DNA from 3 places in the Vulcanococcus sp. DEBay_Sum22DG08_74 genome. Region 2 is predicted to be linked to each of the others. Evidence: predicted binding sites of a transcription regulator. Region 2 holds the regulator's gene; each other region holds the start of a gene.
What was found. Region 2 encodes NtcA, which controls nitrogen genes in cyanobacteria. Its sites were predicted from a motif close to GTANCNNNNGNTAC; they were not measured.
Positions count from the first base shown of each region.

Region 1 (5,309 bases), on a different contig from region 2:
CAAGCGCGGAGGGCGCTCCTCGGTTTTGGTGAGCAAGCGCGCACCGCAGCGGGGGCAGGGCAAAAGCGGCACCCTTGGGCCCGTCCATGCTGCCAGCCAAGGCCCTGAGGCAATAAAAAAGGCCCGCCGAAGCGGGCCCATCGAGCAGAGCTCAGAGGATCACTTCGCCGAAGCGAAATCGGGGTAAGCCTCCATGCCGTGCTCACCGATGTCGAGACCTTCGATCTCTTCCTGCTCAGTGACGCGGATGCCGCCGAAGAGGCCGCCGATCACGGACCAAGCAATCCAGCAGGTGACCAGGGTCCAGATGGCGTAGGCCGCACAGCCCAGGGCCTGAATGCCGAGCTGGCTGAAGCCGCCGCCATTGAAGAGGCCAAGGCCTGCAGAACCGACGTCCATGCCATCAACGCCCCAGAGGCCGATGACGAGGGTGCCCCAGACGCCGCACACACCGTGGACGGAGAAGGCGCCGACGGGATCGTCAATGCCAGAGGCATCCAGTGCGGAGACTGCGAAGACAACGATGATGCCGCCGACGGCACCAGCGACCCAGGAGCCCACCAGGGTCATGTTGCCGCAACCGGCAGTGATGCTCACCAGACCGGCCAGGATGCCGTTGATGATCATCGTCAGGTCGGGCTTGCCCGAAGTCAGGGTGGAGACGATGGTGGCAGCGATGGCGCCACCGGCAGCCGCCAGGGTGGTGGTCACAGCCACGTAGGGCACGTACTGGTCCATCGCCAGCTCAGAGCCGGGGTTGAAGCCGTACCAGCCGATCCAGAGGATCAGGGCACCCAGGGTTGCAATCGACATGTTGTGGCCGGGGATGGCCTGGGGCTTACCGCCCACGAACTTGCCGATGCGGGGGCCAAGCAGCATGGCGCCCACCAGGCCGGCCCAAGCACCCACGGAGTGGACGATCGAGGAGCCAGCGAAATCAATGAAGCCCAGCTCGCTCAGCCAGCCGCCATTCCACTGCCAGGAACCGGAGACCGGGTAGATAACAGCAGTCAGAACCAGCGCGAAGATCACGAACTCGCCGAACTTGACGCGCTCAGCCACGAGGCCAGAAACGATCGTGGCGGCGGTGCCGGCGAAGGCAGCCTGGAACAGGAAGTCAACGGTGGGAACCAAGGCTCCCTCGGTCACCATCTCAGCGGTGACGGTGGGGTCAAAGAAGAGGCCGTTGAAATAAAGCCAGCCATCCACCAGGGATCCGCCGTACATCAGCGAATAACCAATGAACCAGTAGGCGGTCACCGCGAGGGCGAACACGAACAGGTTCTTGGCAAGGATGTTGACGGCGTTCTTCTGGCGACACATCCCGGCTTCGACCATGGCGAAACCGGCGTTCATGAAGATCACCAGGATCGTGGCCACCAGGAGCCACATGTTGTTGGCCAGGAACGCTGCGTTGAGCTCGGGGAGCTCAGCGGCGCGGGCCGAAAGGTTGAACACGCCCAGGCCGAAAAGAGCCAGAGGCACACAAGCCAGCCAGGTCAGCGAACGGCCGGAGGACAGTCCTCGCACCTTGCGGAGCAGAAGCTGAGGAGCCTCCAGCAAGCTCGCTTCCTGCAGGCTCTTCGACCGAGGCCGAGAGACAGGAGAAGCAACAGTCATCAAAAAGCAGTCGCTGGGTGGATGACGGATTACCGCCATTAGGTGCCAATGTTCCGCATCACAGACCACCGTCAAGGTTGCATTCGCTACCAATTCGCAAGTCCATCAGGAATTGCGCTATGGCAGCAGAAGGAAAGTGAAGAAAAAACGTTCAACGGGCCACAGTAACTATTACAAAAAAGACAAAAAAGAGGCTTTTGTTCACTCTGAACATTCTTCATCAGCTAGAAATGCTGCAGAAGGACAAAACGTTGAGTGAGCCCCCTTTGGGCCTGGCTCCACCGGAAGTAGCCCACCGCGAGGCGAAGCAACGCTCCTTCCCACGAAGCGGACAACCAGCCAACCCTTCGAGGCCCGATGACCACCATGAGCAAACTCCAGTACCGCGGCGTCACCTACGACAACGCCAACCACGAACAGCCCACCAGCGCTCCCGTTGAGCACGCCTACCGCGGCCAACATTTCGAAGCGCCCCTCCGCCACGAAGCGGCTTCAGTCGACACCGCTGTCGATCTGCAGTACCGCGGGCAGCACTACCACCACCGTCAGGCCGAGGCCGCTTCCCAGGTCAACCAAGGCTGATTCCGCCCCAAAACCAAGGCTTTTGGTTTTGGTTCGCGTTGATACATCAGCGTCCAACGCCTCCCCCTCCAATAGGGGGAGGTTTTTTTGTGGGCCATGGACATCACCCTGACGTCCGTCGGAGAGAGCTACAACCTCAAGCACCGCACGGTGATGGGGATGCTCTGGCTGCAAACCCACTTCGCCGATGAAACCTGGGACTTGATCTGCTCAGGACAGGTCAATCTGAACCGCCAGAGCAGCGAAAGCCTCTACAACGACGCCACCGCCGCAGGGGTCAGCGTGTCCATGCTCCCGAGCGTCGTCTGCTCCTAGCCAGCGCTCCTGCGCTGTTGCATCCAGCGCAGTGAGGTCCAAGTCAGGAAGACCAACACCAGGGGCAGAGCTGCCACCAAGACGAACAAGCGGAATTCATCAATACCCGGAGCCGCCGTACTGCTGAGGATCTGCTCAACCAAGTAGAGGCCGTAGGCGCCAAGCAAGAGCCACCCCTCGAGGCGATTGATCACGCCGCCACTCCAGAAAATCGGCAGGCAGGCCAAGGTCGTCAGCACCATCACTGGGAAATCACGGCGCAACAGCTCAGGGCTGACCAACAGTCCGTCCTGACCCGAGAGCAGGGCGCACAGACCCAGGATCAAGAGCTGGTTGAGCAGGTTGCTGCCCACCACGTTGCCGATGGCAAGATCCGCCTTACCCCGGTAAGCCGCCACCAGGGACGTCACCAGTTCAGGCATCGAGGTGCCAGCTGAAACGATTGTCAGACCGATCACCGCCTCACTCACCCCGAGGGTCTGGGCCGCAGCGATGGCGCCTTTGATCAGAACCTGGGAGCCCACCACCAGCAACACCAGACCCAGGGCCAATTTGACGATGGCCACGGGTGTGGTGGAGGCCCCTTCCGCATCAATGTCATCAAGACCGTCCTGGTGGTCTTCCCGCGCCGAGCGCACCTCCCAGACCAGGGTGATCACCAGTGCCGTCAACAGAGCCAGACCCGCAACCCAGGAGAAGCTCCCGGATGAGGCCATCGCCCAGGTGGCCATCGACACAGCGATGAGCAGCGGCACATCCCGCCGCACCAAGCGACTACGAACGCGTAGGGAGGTAATGGCCGCGCTGGCGCCCAACACCACCATCACGTTGAAGATGTTGGAGCCCAGAACGTTGCTAACGGCAATCGAGTCCCCGCCGGAATTTCCCTGCAGGGTCGAGAGCAAGCTCACAAACAGTTCAGGTGCGCTGGTGCCAAAGGCAACGACCGTCAGGCCGATGACGATCTGAGGAATGCCCAGCAACAAAGACAGGGCTACCGCGCCGGCCACAAACAACTCGCCCCCGCCAAAGAGGAGCAAGATGCCCGCGACGATCTCCAGAAAGGTGAGGGCGTCAGGCATGGCCAGCAGCGGACTGGCCCAATTGTGCACAGAACAGCCGAAATGTCTTCAGGCCGTTACCCCGGCACGGCCGGAGCCGCGGGCGGCGGGGCGACCGCTGGAGCAGGGGTGATGCCGGCCGGCTCAGCTTTCTCTGGAACCACCTCTTGGGGTTCTTCCACGGGGGTGGGTTCGGGGTTGGGTTCGGTCTCAGGACCGATCACGTCAATGGAGACCCGCTGGACCAAAAGGCGGTAGCGGAATTTTTGCGTCCTGTTGATGAAGTCCTGAACCGCCGCAACCTGTTTCGGGGTGGGCAGGTTGGGGCGACTCACCCGAACTGCCGCCTTGATCAAAGGGGGGTTTTGCGTCCAATCGATCTTGACGTCGGTGAGTTCTGAATCCTTACCCAAGGTGATGGTGCGTTGGCGCAGGCTCTCGGTGATGGCCCGCTCCACCTCCTGAAGGGCCTGACGCTGTTGGGCTTGTCCCAGCAGCGTCACAAAGCCACCGGTCAGCGGAATCAGCAGCAGTCCCGTCAGGAGCAGGCTCACCAGACCCATCTGACTGCGGAAGAGCTGCTGGCGCAGGCTCGCCTGGGTGGCCACCAAGGTGAGCAATCCCCCCGAAAGAATGCCCAGCAGGTTGGCGGCAAACAGCAGGGCTGCGCCCCTGGCCGGTTCCCACTGCTGAAGCGACAGCAACAGGCCCAGGACACAGACCGGAGGCACCAAGGCCACCGCAATCGCCGTGCCTGCAACGGATGACACCGCCTCCGGCTTGAGGCGGCCGTAGGTCGCGATCGATCCCGCCACCAAAGCAATGCCCAAATCCAGCAGGTTCGGCGTGGTGCGCCCCAGGACCTCATCGCCCAGGACTGGCAGGTTGGCCACCCAACCCAGGGCCGCTGAGGTCAGCACCGTGATGCCGACGCCCACGGCCAGGGTCAGCAACGCACGGCCCACCAGGGCCAGTCGTCCCTCCAGGATCGCGAAGGAGGCACTGCGCAGGGGCAGGATCCAGGGGGCAATCAACATTGCCCCGATCACCACCGCGGCGCTGTCCGCCAACAGTCCCAGGGTGGCGATCAGGCTCGCCGCAACCGTGAGCACCACATAGGACTGATCCAGGCGGGCTTCCCGCTCAAAGCTGGCCTCCAGGAACGCCAGGGGTGTGGGCTCGCCCATGGCTCGCGCAAAGTCCTGGGCTCAGGATGACCGATTCGCTAACGCCCTGCCGGCAAAGCCCCAATCGATTCGGCTCAGACGTAGCGTTTTGGCCCCATTGACAGTGGTCATGACCCCGGCGTCGACGTCCCAACGTGCGTCAAGTTTTCGCCTGCTGAATCAGATCAGCACCAACAACATCAAAGGGGATCTCTTTGGCGGCGTCACGGCCGCTGTGATCGCCCTACCGATGGCCCTGGCCTTCGGCGTCGCCTCAGGAGCCGGGGCAGCTGCCGGCCTCTGGGGTGCGGTGCTGGTGGGCCTGTTCGCGGCCCTCTTTGGCGGAACCCCCAGCCTGATCTCCGAACCCACCGGTCCCATGACCGTGGTGATGACGGCCGTGATCGCGAGCTTGACGGCCCGCAATCCCGAGCACGGGCTCGCCATGGCCTTCACCGTTGTGATGCTGGCCGGCCTCTTCCAGATCGCCTTCGGTCTGCTGCGGCTCGGTCGCTACATCACCCAGATGCCCTACACGGTCATCTCGGGCTTCATGAGTGGGATC
Region 1 covers NZ_JAFMKL010000102.1:425-5,733, reverse strand. The annotation lists partial or broken gene QZ184_RS09625 (hypothetical protein) at 1-63, opposite strand, end outside; gene amt (ammonium transporter) at 160-1,620, opposite strand; gene QZ184_RS09615 (DUF4278 domain-containing protein) at 1,978-2,202, shown strand; gene QZ184_RS09610 (hypothetical protein) at 2,299-2,517, shown strand; gene QZ184_RS09605 (calcium/sodium antiporter) at 2,514-3,599, opposite strand; gene QZ184_RS09600 (DUF389 domain-containing protein) at 3,656-4,765, opposite strand; partial or broken gene QZ184_RS09595 (SulP family inorganic anion transporter) at 4,875-5,309, shown strand, end outside.
Region 1: the regulator NtcA is predicted to act here: its motif matches at 1,697-1,710, upstream of QZ184_RS09615 (DUF4278 domain-containing protein).

Region 2 (5,309 bases):
AGTTTTAGGCAGCGAGCTGGCGCAAGACGACCAAGCCAGGTTCCCGCTTGAGCTCCGTTCCCCAATGGCGCTCCAGCAAGAGTTGAGCCACGACATCGTCGTAGTCCCGTGGGGGCAACCTCAGGCCCTCGGGAAGCAATCGCCGCCAGCCCCTTGGGGGCTCCAGCTGCCAGTAGCGGGCTCGTGCGGCCAGGGTGGTTCCCGCTTCAGGGATGACCTGGATAGCCAGGCCCAGGTCGTTGAGTTGCCGCTGCCAGTGCTTGCTGCCCGTGCCATCGCCGAGCACAACACCCTCAAGACCCGGACGTTCTCGCCAGATCGCAATCTGCTTGAAGCACTCTTCCGGGGAGAGCACGGCCGCGACGTCGACCTGGCCTGTGCTGTGGTCAGAGCGCACCAAGCCGCATTTGCTGCGGCCGGGATCGAGTCCGATCCAAGTCATTGCGGGCGCTGCCAGCGAATGTCGACGGCAATCGGGTCGGCCAGATCACTGTTGCCTCTGGAGACGGCCTCGAGCTTGGCGGTCTCGCCCAGGGGGCGGTTGACGAGGGCCTCAGCCAGTTGATTGAGGCGTGCTGGGTCAAATTGCAGGCCGTTGGCCAGGGCCCCTTGACGTTGCGCTCGGGTAAAGGCTGCTGCCAGGAGCAGGTTCAGACGGCTACGCACCTGATCCGGGGAGCGCTCATCGGCCTCCAGCACGGTGGTGGCCAGTTGTTCTCCACTACGCACCACCCGTTTGTTGGGTCTGACATCCGGGAATGCCACGACCTGACGCTCCCCTTTGAGCACATTGGCCGCTGAGATCAGACTCACGACCCACTCGCCTCGTTTGCTGAGGGTGGTCTCCAATTTGCTGATGTCGCTGCGCGGCACCAACAGGATTTGACGGTTCGGTGTTTCGCCTGGCAGCACGCGCTGGTAGACGTTCAAATTCGTGCGCTGCAGCAGGGCGTGGATCACGTCTCGGGCCTGGCTTGGCTTCTCGATCCGCACCTTGGCCACCTCCAGGATTTGGCCACTGCTGATCACCACATCACCCTGACGTAGGGCAATCAGGTTGCGTTCGAGACGCTCGAGCTCTTGGCTGCTGCTTTTGATCTTGCTGTTGAGCTTGGCGAGCTCAGTGCGGTTGCGCTGGAGATCGGAATCCTTCGCGGCGATGTCACGGCTGAGGCGGTCGCGCTCGGCCTCCAGTTGTTTGCGTTGCTCCATCAGGGGAGCCAGTTCCTTCTGCAGCCGGCTGGCCTGCTCGGCCACCACCTTGAGTTGGCGTTGGGCCTCGCTGCGCTCGTTCTCTGCGCTGCGCAGGGCGCTCCGACTTTGGGCCAGGTCCTTGCGACTTGAGCTCAGGGCATCGCGGCTGTCCCGCAGGCGCTGTTCGATCTGATCGAGTTCGAAGAGCCCCGTGCGCAAGCGATCACTGACGAGCAGCATCAGCCCGAGGGAGATGGCACTGATCAAGCTGCCGGTCAGCACCGTGATCACCACGGCGGTCTTCTTGGGCCGCAACCGGAACAGGCTCAGCCGCGCCTTGCCGACCTTGGATCCCAAGCGATCCCCCAGGGTGGAGAGCACTCCCCCGAGGATCAGCAACGCCAGGATCAGGATCCAGCCGGACACGACGTTGGGCGACGACGATCAGTATCGGTTGCGGTGGCTTGGAACGCAGCTGGGATCGGCCACCAGTTCAGCCGTTTAGCTGAAGCGTTTGGCGAGGGCCAACGGATCGAAGACGGTGATTTTTTTGCGGTCGATTTGCACTAGGCCGTCGTTGCGGAGGTCGCCCAGGAGACGGGTGATCGTGACGCGGGTCGATCCGATTGCTTCGGCGATGGCCTGGTGGGAGAGGCGCAGGTCGATCGTGATTCCTTCGCTGCTGGGTACACCAAAGTCGCGGCACAGCACCAGCAGGAAACTCACCAGTCGCGAGGACATGTCGCGGTGGGTGAGGGTTTCGATCATGGTCTCGGTTTGCAGGATCCGAGAGGAGAGACCCTGCAGAAGCAGTAGACCAACCGCCGGGTCTTGTTCGATCGCCTTGCGGACGGAGGTGGCGGGAGCCGTCACCAGCTCGACGCGAGTAAAGGCAATCGAGTGATAGAAGCGGTCCGAACGCTGGCCCGTGAGTAGAGACAGCACGCCGAAGAGGCTGTTCTCCCGCAGCAGTGCCACGGTGATTTCCTCGCCGGATTCGTAGACCCTGGAGAGCCGGACCGCACCCCGCTTCAGCAGATAAACCTTTTCGGCGGGGTCGCCGGGGAAAAAGATTGTTTTGCCGCGCTCAACGATCTCGGTGGTGCTACCGCTCAGGCCCCGGATGACATCCAGCAGCGTGGCATTGGGCGGCAGGGGACTCCCCGCGATCGGTGCGATCACTGACGTACCGGTCGTAGGGCTAGGGGAGTAGCGGCTGAATCCTTGCGTTGCCACGACCATTTCAGCGCGACTGAGTTGCCTGGAACCTACGGATCAGTCCAGGGCCGCCCTGTAGCCATTGAAACTAATTTGCTGCCTCTGCCAAGGCCTGCTTCTGGGCCTGCATCAGTTGATCGATGCCGCTTTCCGCTAGGTCAACCAGGCTGGAAAGCTGTTGGCGACTGAAGGGTGCGCCCTCGGCAGTGCCTTGAATTTCGAGCAAATGTTGCTCTTGATTCATCACCACGTTCAGATCGACCTCTGCTCGGCTGTCCTCGCTGTAGTCGAGATCGAGGAGTGCGGCGCCATCCACGAGGCCAACGGAAACCGCCGCCACCTGCCCCACCAGGGGCGATCGTTCCAGCACTCCGCGCTGCTCCAGGCGTTGCAGGCCGAGGGCTAAGGCGGCCCAGGCTCCAGTGATGCTTGCGGTGCGGGTGCCGGCATCGGCTTGAAGGACGTCACAGTCGATTTGCAGGGTCCGCTCCCCCAGAACCTCCAAATCCAGGCAGGCCCTGAGGCTGCGGGCGATGAGGCGTTGGATTTCTTGGGTGCGACCGGAGAGTTTCATTAGCTCCCGTGGCTGCCGACTGGGGGTGCTGGCGGGGAGCAGCCGGTAGTCGGCACTCAGCCAGCCCTTGCCGGAGCCTTTACGCCACTTCGGAACACCCTCCTCTAAGCAAACGCTGCAGATCACCGCCGTCTTGCCCGTGTACACCGTGACGGAGCTCAGGGCGAAGCCCATCGGATCCCAAGCGAAGCGCGTGCTGCGCAGGTCCGTTGCGCTGCGGCCGTCCCGCCTGGGTTGGGTGCTGCTCATCGCGGGCTGGCTCAGTGCCTCGATGGTACGGGTGTTTGCACTACAGGTAGTGCTTGTTGCTTGCCGGACGGCCTAACGCCGCTACATTCAGGATCCCAAGCGGCAGCCATGCACTCGATGACGGCCAGCATTGCAGCCACTCCCCGTGCTGGACACCTGCGTCCGTTGGCTGTGGTCCCGGCGTCGGCCCCCGCTCGCAGCGTGCGCCTGGCGGCCCAGCAGGAGGGGCAGCTTCAGGTGCACACCGCTCCCTTCCGCGGCAGCTTCAGTGGGGTGTTCAGTCAGGCCCTGCGCAGTGCCGGGCTTGGTAGCCGCGTTCTGGTGAGCCAATTCCTCAAAGGTGGGGTCGATCAGGGTCTGGAGCGCAGTGTGTGGCTCTGTGGCCGCCTTCAGTGGCTGAGGCCAGCCGTGGCGGGTTGCCTGGCTGAGCCCGTGCCGGCCTCCCAGGCCGATGTCGAGGCTGTGCGCGAGATCTGGGCGTACACCCGTGAGCAGCTGCTGAGCGGTCAGCTGGATCAGTTGGTGCTCGATGAGTTGGGCCTGGCCGTCGAATTGGGCTACTTGTCCGAGGCGGAGGTCGTTTCAGCCCTGGAGCAGCGGCCGTCCCACCTGGATGTGATCCTGACGGGGCCCTCCATGCCCACCGCTCTGTTGGCCATGGCCGATCAGGTCACCCAGCTGCGCCGAGGTTTCTGATGCTCAAAAACGACCGTTGGATCAACGAGCAGGCCGCCTTGGGCATGCTCGAGCCCTTTCAGCCGCAGCTGGTTCGCCATCTCGATCCGGAGAACAGCGAAAAGCCGGTTCTCAGCTTTGGCTGCTCGTCCTACGGCTACGACCTGCGCCTCTCCCCGCAGGAGTTCCTGATCTTCCGGCACGTCCCCGGAACGATCATGAATCCCAAGCGCTTCAACCCCGCCAACCTGGAGCCGGTGCCCCTGCACGAGGACGAGGACGGCTCGTACTTCATCCTCCCGGCCCACTCCTACGGCTTGGGTGTGGCGCTCGAGAAGATGTGCGTCCCTCCCAACATCACCGTGATTTGCCTGGGCAAGAGCACCTATGCCCGCCTGGGGATCATCGTCAACACCACCCCAGCTGAGGCCAGTTGGGAAGGTCACCTGACCCTGGAGTTCAGCAATTCCTCCGGCGCGGACTGCCGCATCTATGCCAACGAGGGCATTTGCCAGCTGCTCTTCTTCGAGGGCGATCCCTGCGAGACGACCTACAAGGACCGGGCTGGCAAGTACCAGCACCAGCCCGAGCGGGTCACCTTGGCCAAGGTCTGAGCCCTAAGGGGCCAGGCGCGCCTTGTGCAGGCGGGTCTTCTCGTACCAAGCCGCGATCTCTGGGGCCCAGGCCTGGAGGTGGGGCCACATCAGATCGCAGAGCACCCGGATTTCCTCCTGGGCATCGAGCTTGGCGCGCAGGTCCATGAAGTGCAGGAACGCCCGCAGCGAGAAGCTCACCACGAAGTGCTGGCGGTAATCGAAGGGAAGGATGCCCCGGGCATGCTCCTCGGCGAACCCCGCCGCGAGCATGTCGCGATAGCGCTCGGCCGCGGCTTGGCAGAGGGCGAGATCCTTGGCGCGCTCGTCTGCGCTGTAGGTGTACTTCTTGCCTTGCCGATCGCTGTACTGCCCTTCGGGGCGGAGGTAGAAGACCTCTTCGAGTTCCAGCTCGCCGTTGGCGGCCCGGCAGATGCGCTCGCCGGTGTAGCGCATGGATTGGACGTCAAAGCTCACGCCCACCCGGTGGGTGCGGGCCTGCTGCATCACGGAGTGGGGGAACCAGCCCACGTTCAGCACGATCTGGGCGTGCTCCAGCGGACCGTAGTGACCGCGCTCTCCGGCCAGGAGACGTTTGACGCAGATCTCGCCGGCCTTGGTCTCATCGGGCCATTCAGCGCGATCGGCCGCCACAAACCCTTCGCTGTAGTCCTGGTGCATCCCCGCATAGACGCACTGCTGGGGGTTGGGGGTCGCTGCAATCAGCTCAACCCGAAAGCGTTTCATGGGCGGGCGATGGCGTGGGGAGCTGGTGCTGCAGGGTAACGGGCTTTGGGGGACTCAGC
Region 2 covers NZ_JAFMKL010000018.1:13,313-18,621, reverse strand. The annotation lists gene QZ184_RS04010 (DUF3146 family protein) at 1-8, shown strand, start outside; gene QZ184_RS04005 (resolvase) at 5-442, opposite strand; gene QZ184_RS04000 (DUF3084 domain-containing protein) at 439-1,620, opposite strand; gene ntcA (global nitrogen regulator NtcA) at 1,696-2,436, opposite strand; gene rph (ribonuclease PH) at 2,501-3,235, opposite strand; gene QZ184_RS03985 (cob(I)yrinic acid a,c-diamide adenosyltransferase) at 3,353-3,931, shown strand; gene dcd (dCTP deaminase) at 3,931-4,524, shown strand; gene thyX (FAD-dependent thymidylate synthase) at 4,528-5,250, opposite strand; gene QZ184_RS03970 (thioredoxin domain-containing protein) at 5,305-5,309, opposite strand, start outside.

Region 3 (5,309 bases), on a different contig from region 2:
CGGTGGGCTTTTTTTGTGGCGAATTGTAGAAATGAATAGTTATGCCAAGGCCTGCTCGACCAGGGCTTGATGCCTGACCTGAGCCTTGAGTTGACGCTGCAGCGGCTCTTCTAAGGCTGTGCCAGCCAATTCGCCTCGAAGCTCCAGCAGCTGCTGGCAGCATTCCAGGCTGCCGATGCAACCGAGGGCCTGGAGTGCCGCTTCAGCGACGCGGGGCAGAGCTTCGGTGCTGATGCAGCCGCGAATGGCAGCTAAGACGCTGGGTTCGTTGCGCCGTTGCAGCAGCTTGATCGTGGCAATCACCACATCGGCGCGAAAGTCCTGCAGCAGAGGCGTCGTCAGGCGTAGGACCTCCTCGGCCGTCAGGCTGCGATTGCGGAAGGTCAGCAGGCTGAGGCCTGCCAGGCGATGGCTCTGGCCCGGGGCGCTCAGCGCTGATTCGATGATTCTGAAATCGATCAGATTGCCCCAGCAGCCGAGGGCTTCGAGCACATCGGGCTCCAGGGGTCCGGCCTCTGGCAGCCAGGCCAGGAGTTGGGTGCAGGCCTGGGGGTGATGACAGATCCCCAGGGCGCGAATGAGGGGCAGAGAAATGCCCTGCGATTGGCAGAGGGGAAGGATCAAGGCAATGGCCTCGGGTCCGGCCATCCCCAGCCGCTCAGCCAGGCTGAGGGCAAGGGTGGGATCGGAGACCCGAGGCAGCAGAGCGCTCAGTTCTTCAGGGGTGAGGGGCTGCCGCCGCCAGCGTCCGAGCCGCTCGCTCAGAGCAGCTTCCTCATGGGGCTGAAGAAGGTCAGAGGCAGGGGCGACAGCGAGTCCCATTGATCAGCGAGCCCCCAGCTCGGCGGCCAGTTCCCGCTCCAGCTTGTCGTCGTGCTCACTGGGGAGAACGTTGGGCATCTTGGTGCGGTGGGTGCTGTAGAAGAGCATCCCGATGAAGACCATCCCGCCCACGATGTTGCCGAGGGTGACGGGGATGAAGTTCCAGACGATCACCTTGCCGAAGGACACACCGGAGCCCAGCAGGGGGCCGGCGGTATGCAGGAACTGGTTCACCACGATGTGCTCCATGCCCATCGTTTGGAAGGCCGTGATCGGCAGCCAGCAGGCCAGCAGCTTGCCGGGAACGCTCTTGCTCACCAGGGCCATGGTCACGCCCAGGCAGACCAGCCAGTTGGCGACCATGCCCCGCAGGAAGGCCAGGAAGAAGCCAGTGCTGCCAAGGGCTTCGTACTTGGTGACCACATTCAGCTTGTTGAGCTTGATGATCGTGGCGGCCACAACCTGCCAGCCCTTACCGCCGTCGGCAGCGGCCAGGGGCTCAACGGTGCCGGCGCTGGTCAGGCTGGCCCACATGATCAGGGCAACAACGGCGGTGCCGATGAAGTTGCCAATCCAGACCCAGGCCCAGTTGCGGAAGGTGGCGCTCCAGCTCGCCTTGCCGGCCCAGACGCTCATGGGCAGCAGGGCGAAGTTGCCGGTGACCAGCTCCATGCCGAAGAGGACGATGCTGGCGAAGCCGAAGGGGAAGAGCAGCGAGCCCAGGAAGGGCATCTTGCTCTGGGCGGCCACGGTCAGGGCCAGGATCACGGCGAGACCGAGGATGGCTCCGGAATAGAAACCGCGGATCAGCAGGTTCTTGACGCTGACGGTTGCTTTTTTGCCGCCGGCAGCAATCATGCCGTCGACTAATTCGTTGGGTAGGACATAGTCCATCTGTGAAGCTGTCGCGCTCATGTTTTGCTCTGCAAGTGATGTGTGAGGAAGGGAATTAACCGCTAATGCGGTTCATCAAGCGAGAAATGATGTCTTGGCTGCCTTGGGGCCTGTTGACGGCAGCTTTGTCAGTGCCACTGCTGCTCAGCCAATTCACAAACCGAGAGAAGACATCTCTCTTTTGTTGCGTCGTTGATGAAGACATGCGTCCGAAGTTGAGGGTGAGACGGTGCGATCTGATTGAGGACAGGCTTCAGAAGAAAGGAGCACCTGGTCTCAAAAATGCCGGTAAATGTGTAGTGCGGACTGCGGCTTTTTACGTCCTGGGCTTGGCGCCAAACTGTTCAATGAGAACCTCTTTCAGCACCGCTTGGATTTCACTGGCGGGAACTCCTTTGCGGTGCATCTCGCCGATTTGAGGGTTGGCACCTTGGGAGCCGCCAATGGTGATGTTGTAGCCCTCGCCCATGCCGCCATCGGGCTGTTTGGTTTTGGTTCCGGTGAGACCAATGGCGCCCATGTAGGCCTGGCCGCAGGTGTTGGGGCAGCCCGTCCAGTGGATCTTCAGTTCCTCCGGAAGGACCAATTCACGATCCAGCGCTTCAGCAGCAGCGAGGGCTTGATCCTTGGTGTTGGTGAGGGCAAAGCTGCAGTAGCTGTTGCCGGTGCAGCTGACGGTGCCAGCGGCAATGTGGCTGGGGTTCAGGCTGAAGCGCTGCAGCAGTGGTTCCGTTTCAAAGGCCTGGAGTTGAGCGCTGCTGATGCCGGTAAAGATCACGTTTTGATCTTCCGTCAGGCGCACGCTGCCGTCGCCATGGCGCTCGGCAAGGGCGGCAATGTCTTGGAAGTCTTCGGCCAGCAGGCGTCCGACGGGAACATGGACACCGGCGTAGTGCAGGTCCTGCTGCTTCTGCGGGTGGATGCCGTAGTGGGAGCGGGGTTCAGCGTCGAAGACTGAACCTGGATCTGGGGTCAGCGGACCAAAGCGTTCTTCCACCATGGCCCGGAAAGCCTCCAGGCCAACCTCGTCGAGGTACAGGCGGAAGCGACCCTTAGGGCGCTTGTCCCGCTCTCCGTTGTCCCTCCAGATCTTGATCACGGCTTCGGTGATCGCGCAGATTTGATCTGGTTTGACCCAGGCGTTCAAGGGAATGGCATAGGCATTCATCTGGGAGGAGAGGATGCCGCCGATCCAGACGCCAAAGCCCATCTCGCCGTTGCGCTCAACGGGGTGGAAGGCGATGTCGTTGTGGAGCAGGAAGTTGTCGCGTGCACCAGCGACAGCCGTATTCCACTTCCGCGGAAGGTTGGAGAACTCGGGGTTGCCCTGGTGGTTGCTCGTGAGGAAGTTTTCGAGCTCCTGGGTGTACGGGCGAGTGTCGACAATCTCCAGGGGGTCAATGCCGGCAATGGGATTTCCGGTGACGTTCCTGGGGTTGTCGAAGGCCGATTGGATGGTGGTCAGGCCAACCGCTTTGAGTTGACCCAGAATCTCGGGCAGGTCCTCCAGGAGGATGCCGCGCATTTGGATGTTTTGGCGCGTGGTGATGTCGGCGCTTCCGTTGCTGCCATAGCGAGCCACGATGTTGCCGACGACCCGAAGCTGCTCTGCGGAGATCACCCCGTTGGGAACCCGCAGGCGCATCATGAACAGCCCTGGAGTTTTGGGTCTCCAGAACATTCCGTACCACTTCAGTCGCAGCTGAAGATCCGTCTCATCGACGTTCTCCCATCCAAGTTTGGCGAACGTCTCGATTTCGCTGCCGACGAGTAGGCCGTCTTTGGCCGCTTTGTTCTGCTCAATCTTATTGAGCTTTTTACCTTCGAGCCAGCTCGGTAGTGCGCTGGGTGTCTCGTTTGCGTTGGACATCGTTGGCGTCGCCACCATGGGAAATCGGTTCAGATGAAGTCAGCAACTGAGCCGTTTCCAAAACAAAGAACGACTAGTGAGAGGAATCAAATCACTCGCCCTCTGCACTGCTTTGTCGCCGTTGTTACGGATCGACGCCGTCCAAGGGGAGTGGTGAAAAGGGTGTCAACGGATACCTAAAGGGGCCCCATCTTCCGGGTTGATGGTCTCGCTCTTCGGCCCCGCGCAGCTCAGTATTGGCGTCCGATTTCGCCCAGCATTCGCGTCGCTCCACTGCGAATCATTTGCCAGACCTTGCCCATGGCGGCGAAGTCGGCATCGAGTTCGCGCCTCCATTGCGGGGTGGGCTGCATCTCCCGGTAGCGGGGGCGTCCGTAGCTGCTCTGGGGCCTGCGGCGGGAGCTGGGCAAGGGGCGGGCAGCTGGCATCGTGTTCCTATGAATCCGGTGGATGTGACTCCATCAGCAGGCCCGGGGTGCTGGCGGTGGCCGTTGCTACCGAAGCCCTCCGCTGCTGGGCAGTCGCCCTTGTTCTTGGTGGTCCACGGCCACGCCGGTGGGCAGATTCCCCAGGTCATCACTGAGCTGCTGAACGATCTCGCCCAGGCCCGTCAGGCTCCGGTTTGGTTGCAAGCCCTCACGGCTGATCCTCTGGAGCTGCCCCAGGGGCAATCGCTGCTGTTGGTGCCCCTGCTGCTGACGCCCGGCAGCCATGCCCGCAGTGATGTGCCGGGGATCCGTGATCGGCTGCGCCGAGAAGGGCATCAGGTGTGCACGCTTCCTTTCCTCGGGGCCTGGGGCCCCTGGTTGGAGCATTTGCGCGCGCTGAATGCTCCGGCTGTGTTGCACCATCCCCTTCGGCCAGGGGTGGCGGATCGCTACCTCTCGGCCCTGAGCCGCTACTTGGGGGTGCCCTGCTTAAGTGCAGACCGAAGCGCCCCGAGCGATGCGGCGGCATTGCCCTTGGCCCTTGCGCCCAATCGGATGACGGCCCACCTACGGACGGACGTCTCCCCCTGTCTGGCGCTGCTGGAGCGTCCGGCCACCCGTCAGTTCTTGTTCAACCTCCTGCTCGATCTGCCATGACCGCTGACGTTGCCGGCAAGGTGTATCTGGTGGGGGCTGGTCCCGGTGATCCCGACCTCCTGACGGTCAAGGCCCAGCGTTTGCTCAGCCAGTGCGATGCCCTGGTCTATGACTCACTGGTGCCGCGCGAGGTCTTGGCCTTGGTGCCGGACGGTGCCGAGCAGCACTTCGTTGGTAAGCGCCGGGGCCATCACTCTGTGCCCCAACCCAGCACCAATGCCGTGCTGGTGGAGATGGCCAAGCGCCATCGCTGCGTGGTGCGCCTGAAGGGTGGGGATCCCTTTCTCTTTGGTCGTGGCGGTGAGGAGGCAGCCCACCTCGAGCGTCATGGGATCGCCGTTGAGGTGGTTCCCGGGGTGACGGCTGGGATCGCCGCCCCTGCCTATGTCGGCATTCCCGTGACCCACCGCCGTGCCGGCAGTTCCGTCACCTTCGTGACCGGTCACGAGGAGATTGATAAGCGTCGTCCTGGGGTGGACTGGCGCGGCTTAGCCCGCAGCAGTGATGGCCTGGTGATCTACATGGGCCTGCACAACCTGCCCCATATCTGTGAGGAGTTGATTGCCGGCGGCCTGGACGCCTCAACCCCTGCTGCGGCGGTGCAGCAAGGCACGGTGCGGGGGCAGAAGGTGGTGGTC
Region 3 covers NZ_JAFMKL010000060.1:3,120-8,428, reverse strand. The annotation lists gene QZ184_RS07680 (hypothetical protein) at 40-822, opposite strand; gene QZ184_RS07675 (formate/nitrite transporter family protein) at 826-1,716, opposite strand; gene QZ184_RS07670 (ferredoxin--nitrite reductase) at 2,033-3,604, opposite strand; gene QZ184_RS07665 (hypothetical protein) at 3,817-3,996, opposite strand; gene QZ184_RS07660 (hypothetical protein) at 4,123-4,671, shown strand; gene cobA (uroporphyrinogen-III C-methyltransferase) at 4,668-5,309, shown strand, end outside.
Region 3: the regulator NtcA is predicted to act here: its motif matches at 3,749-3,762, upstream of QZ184_RS07670 (ferredoxin--nitrite reductase).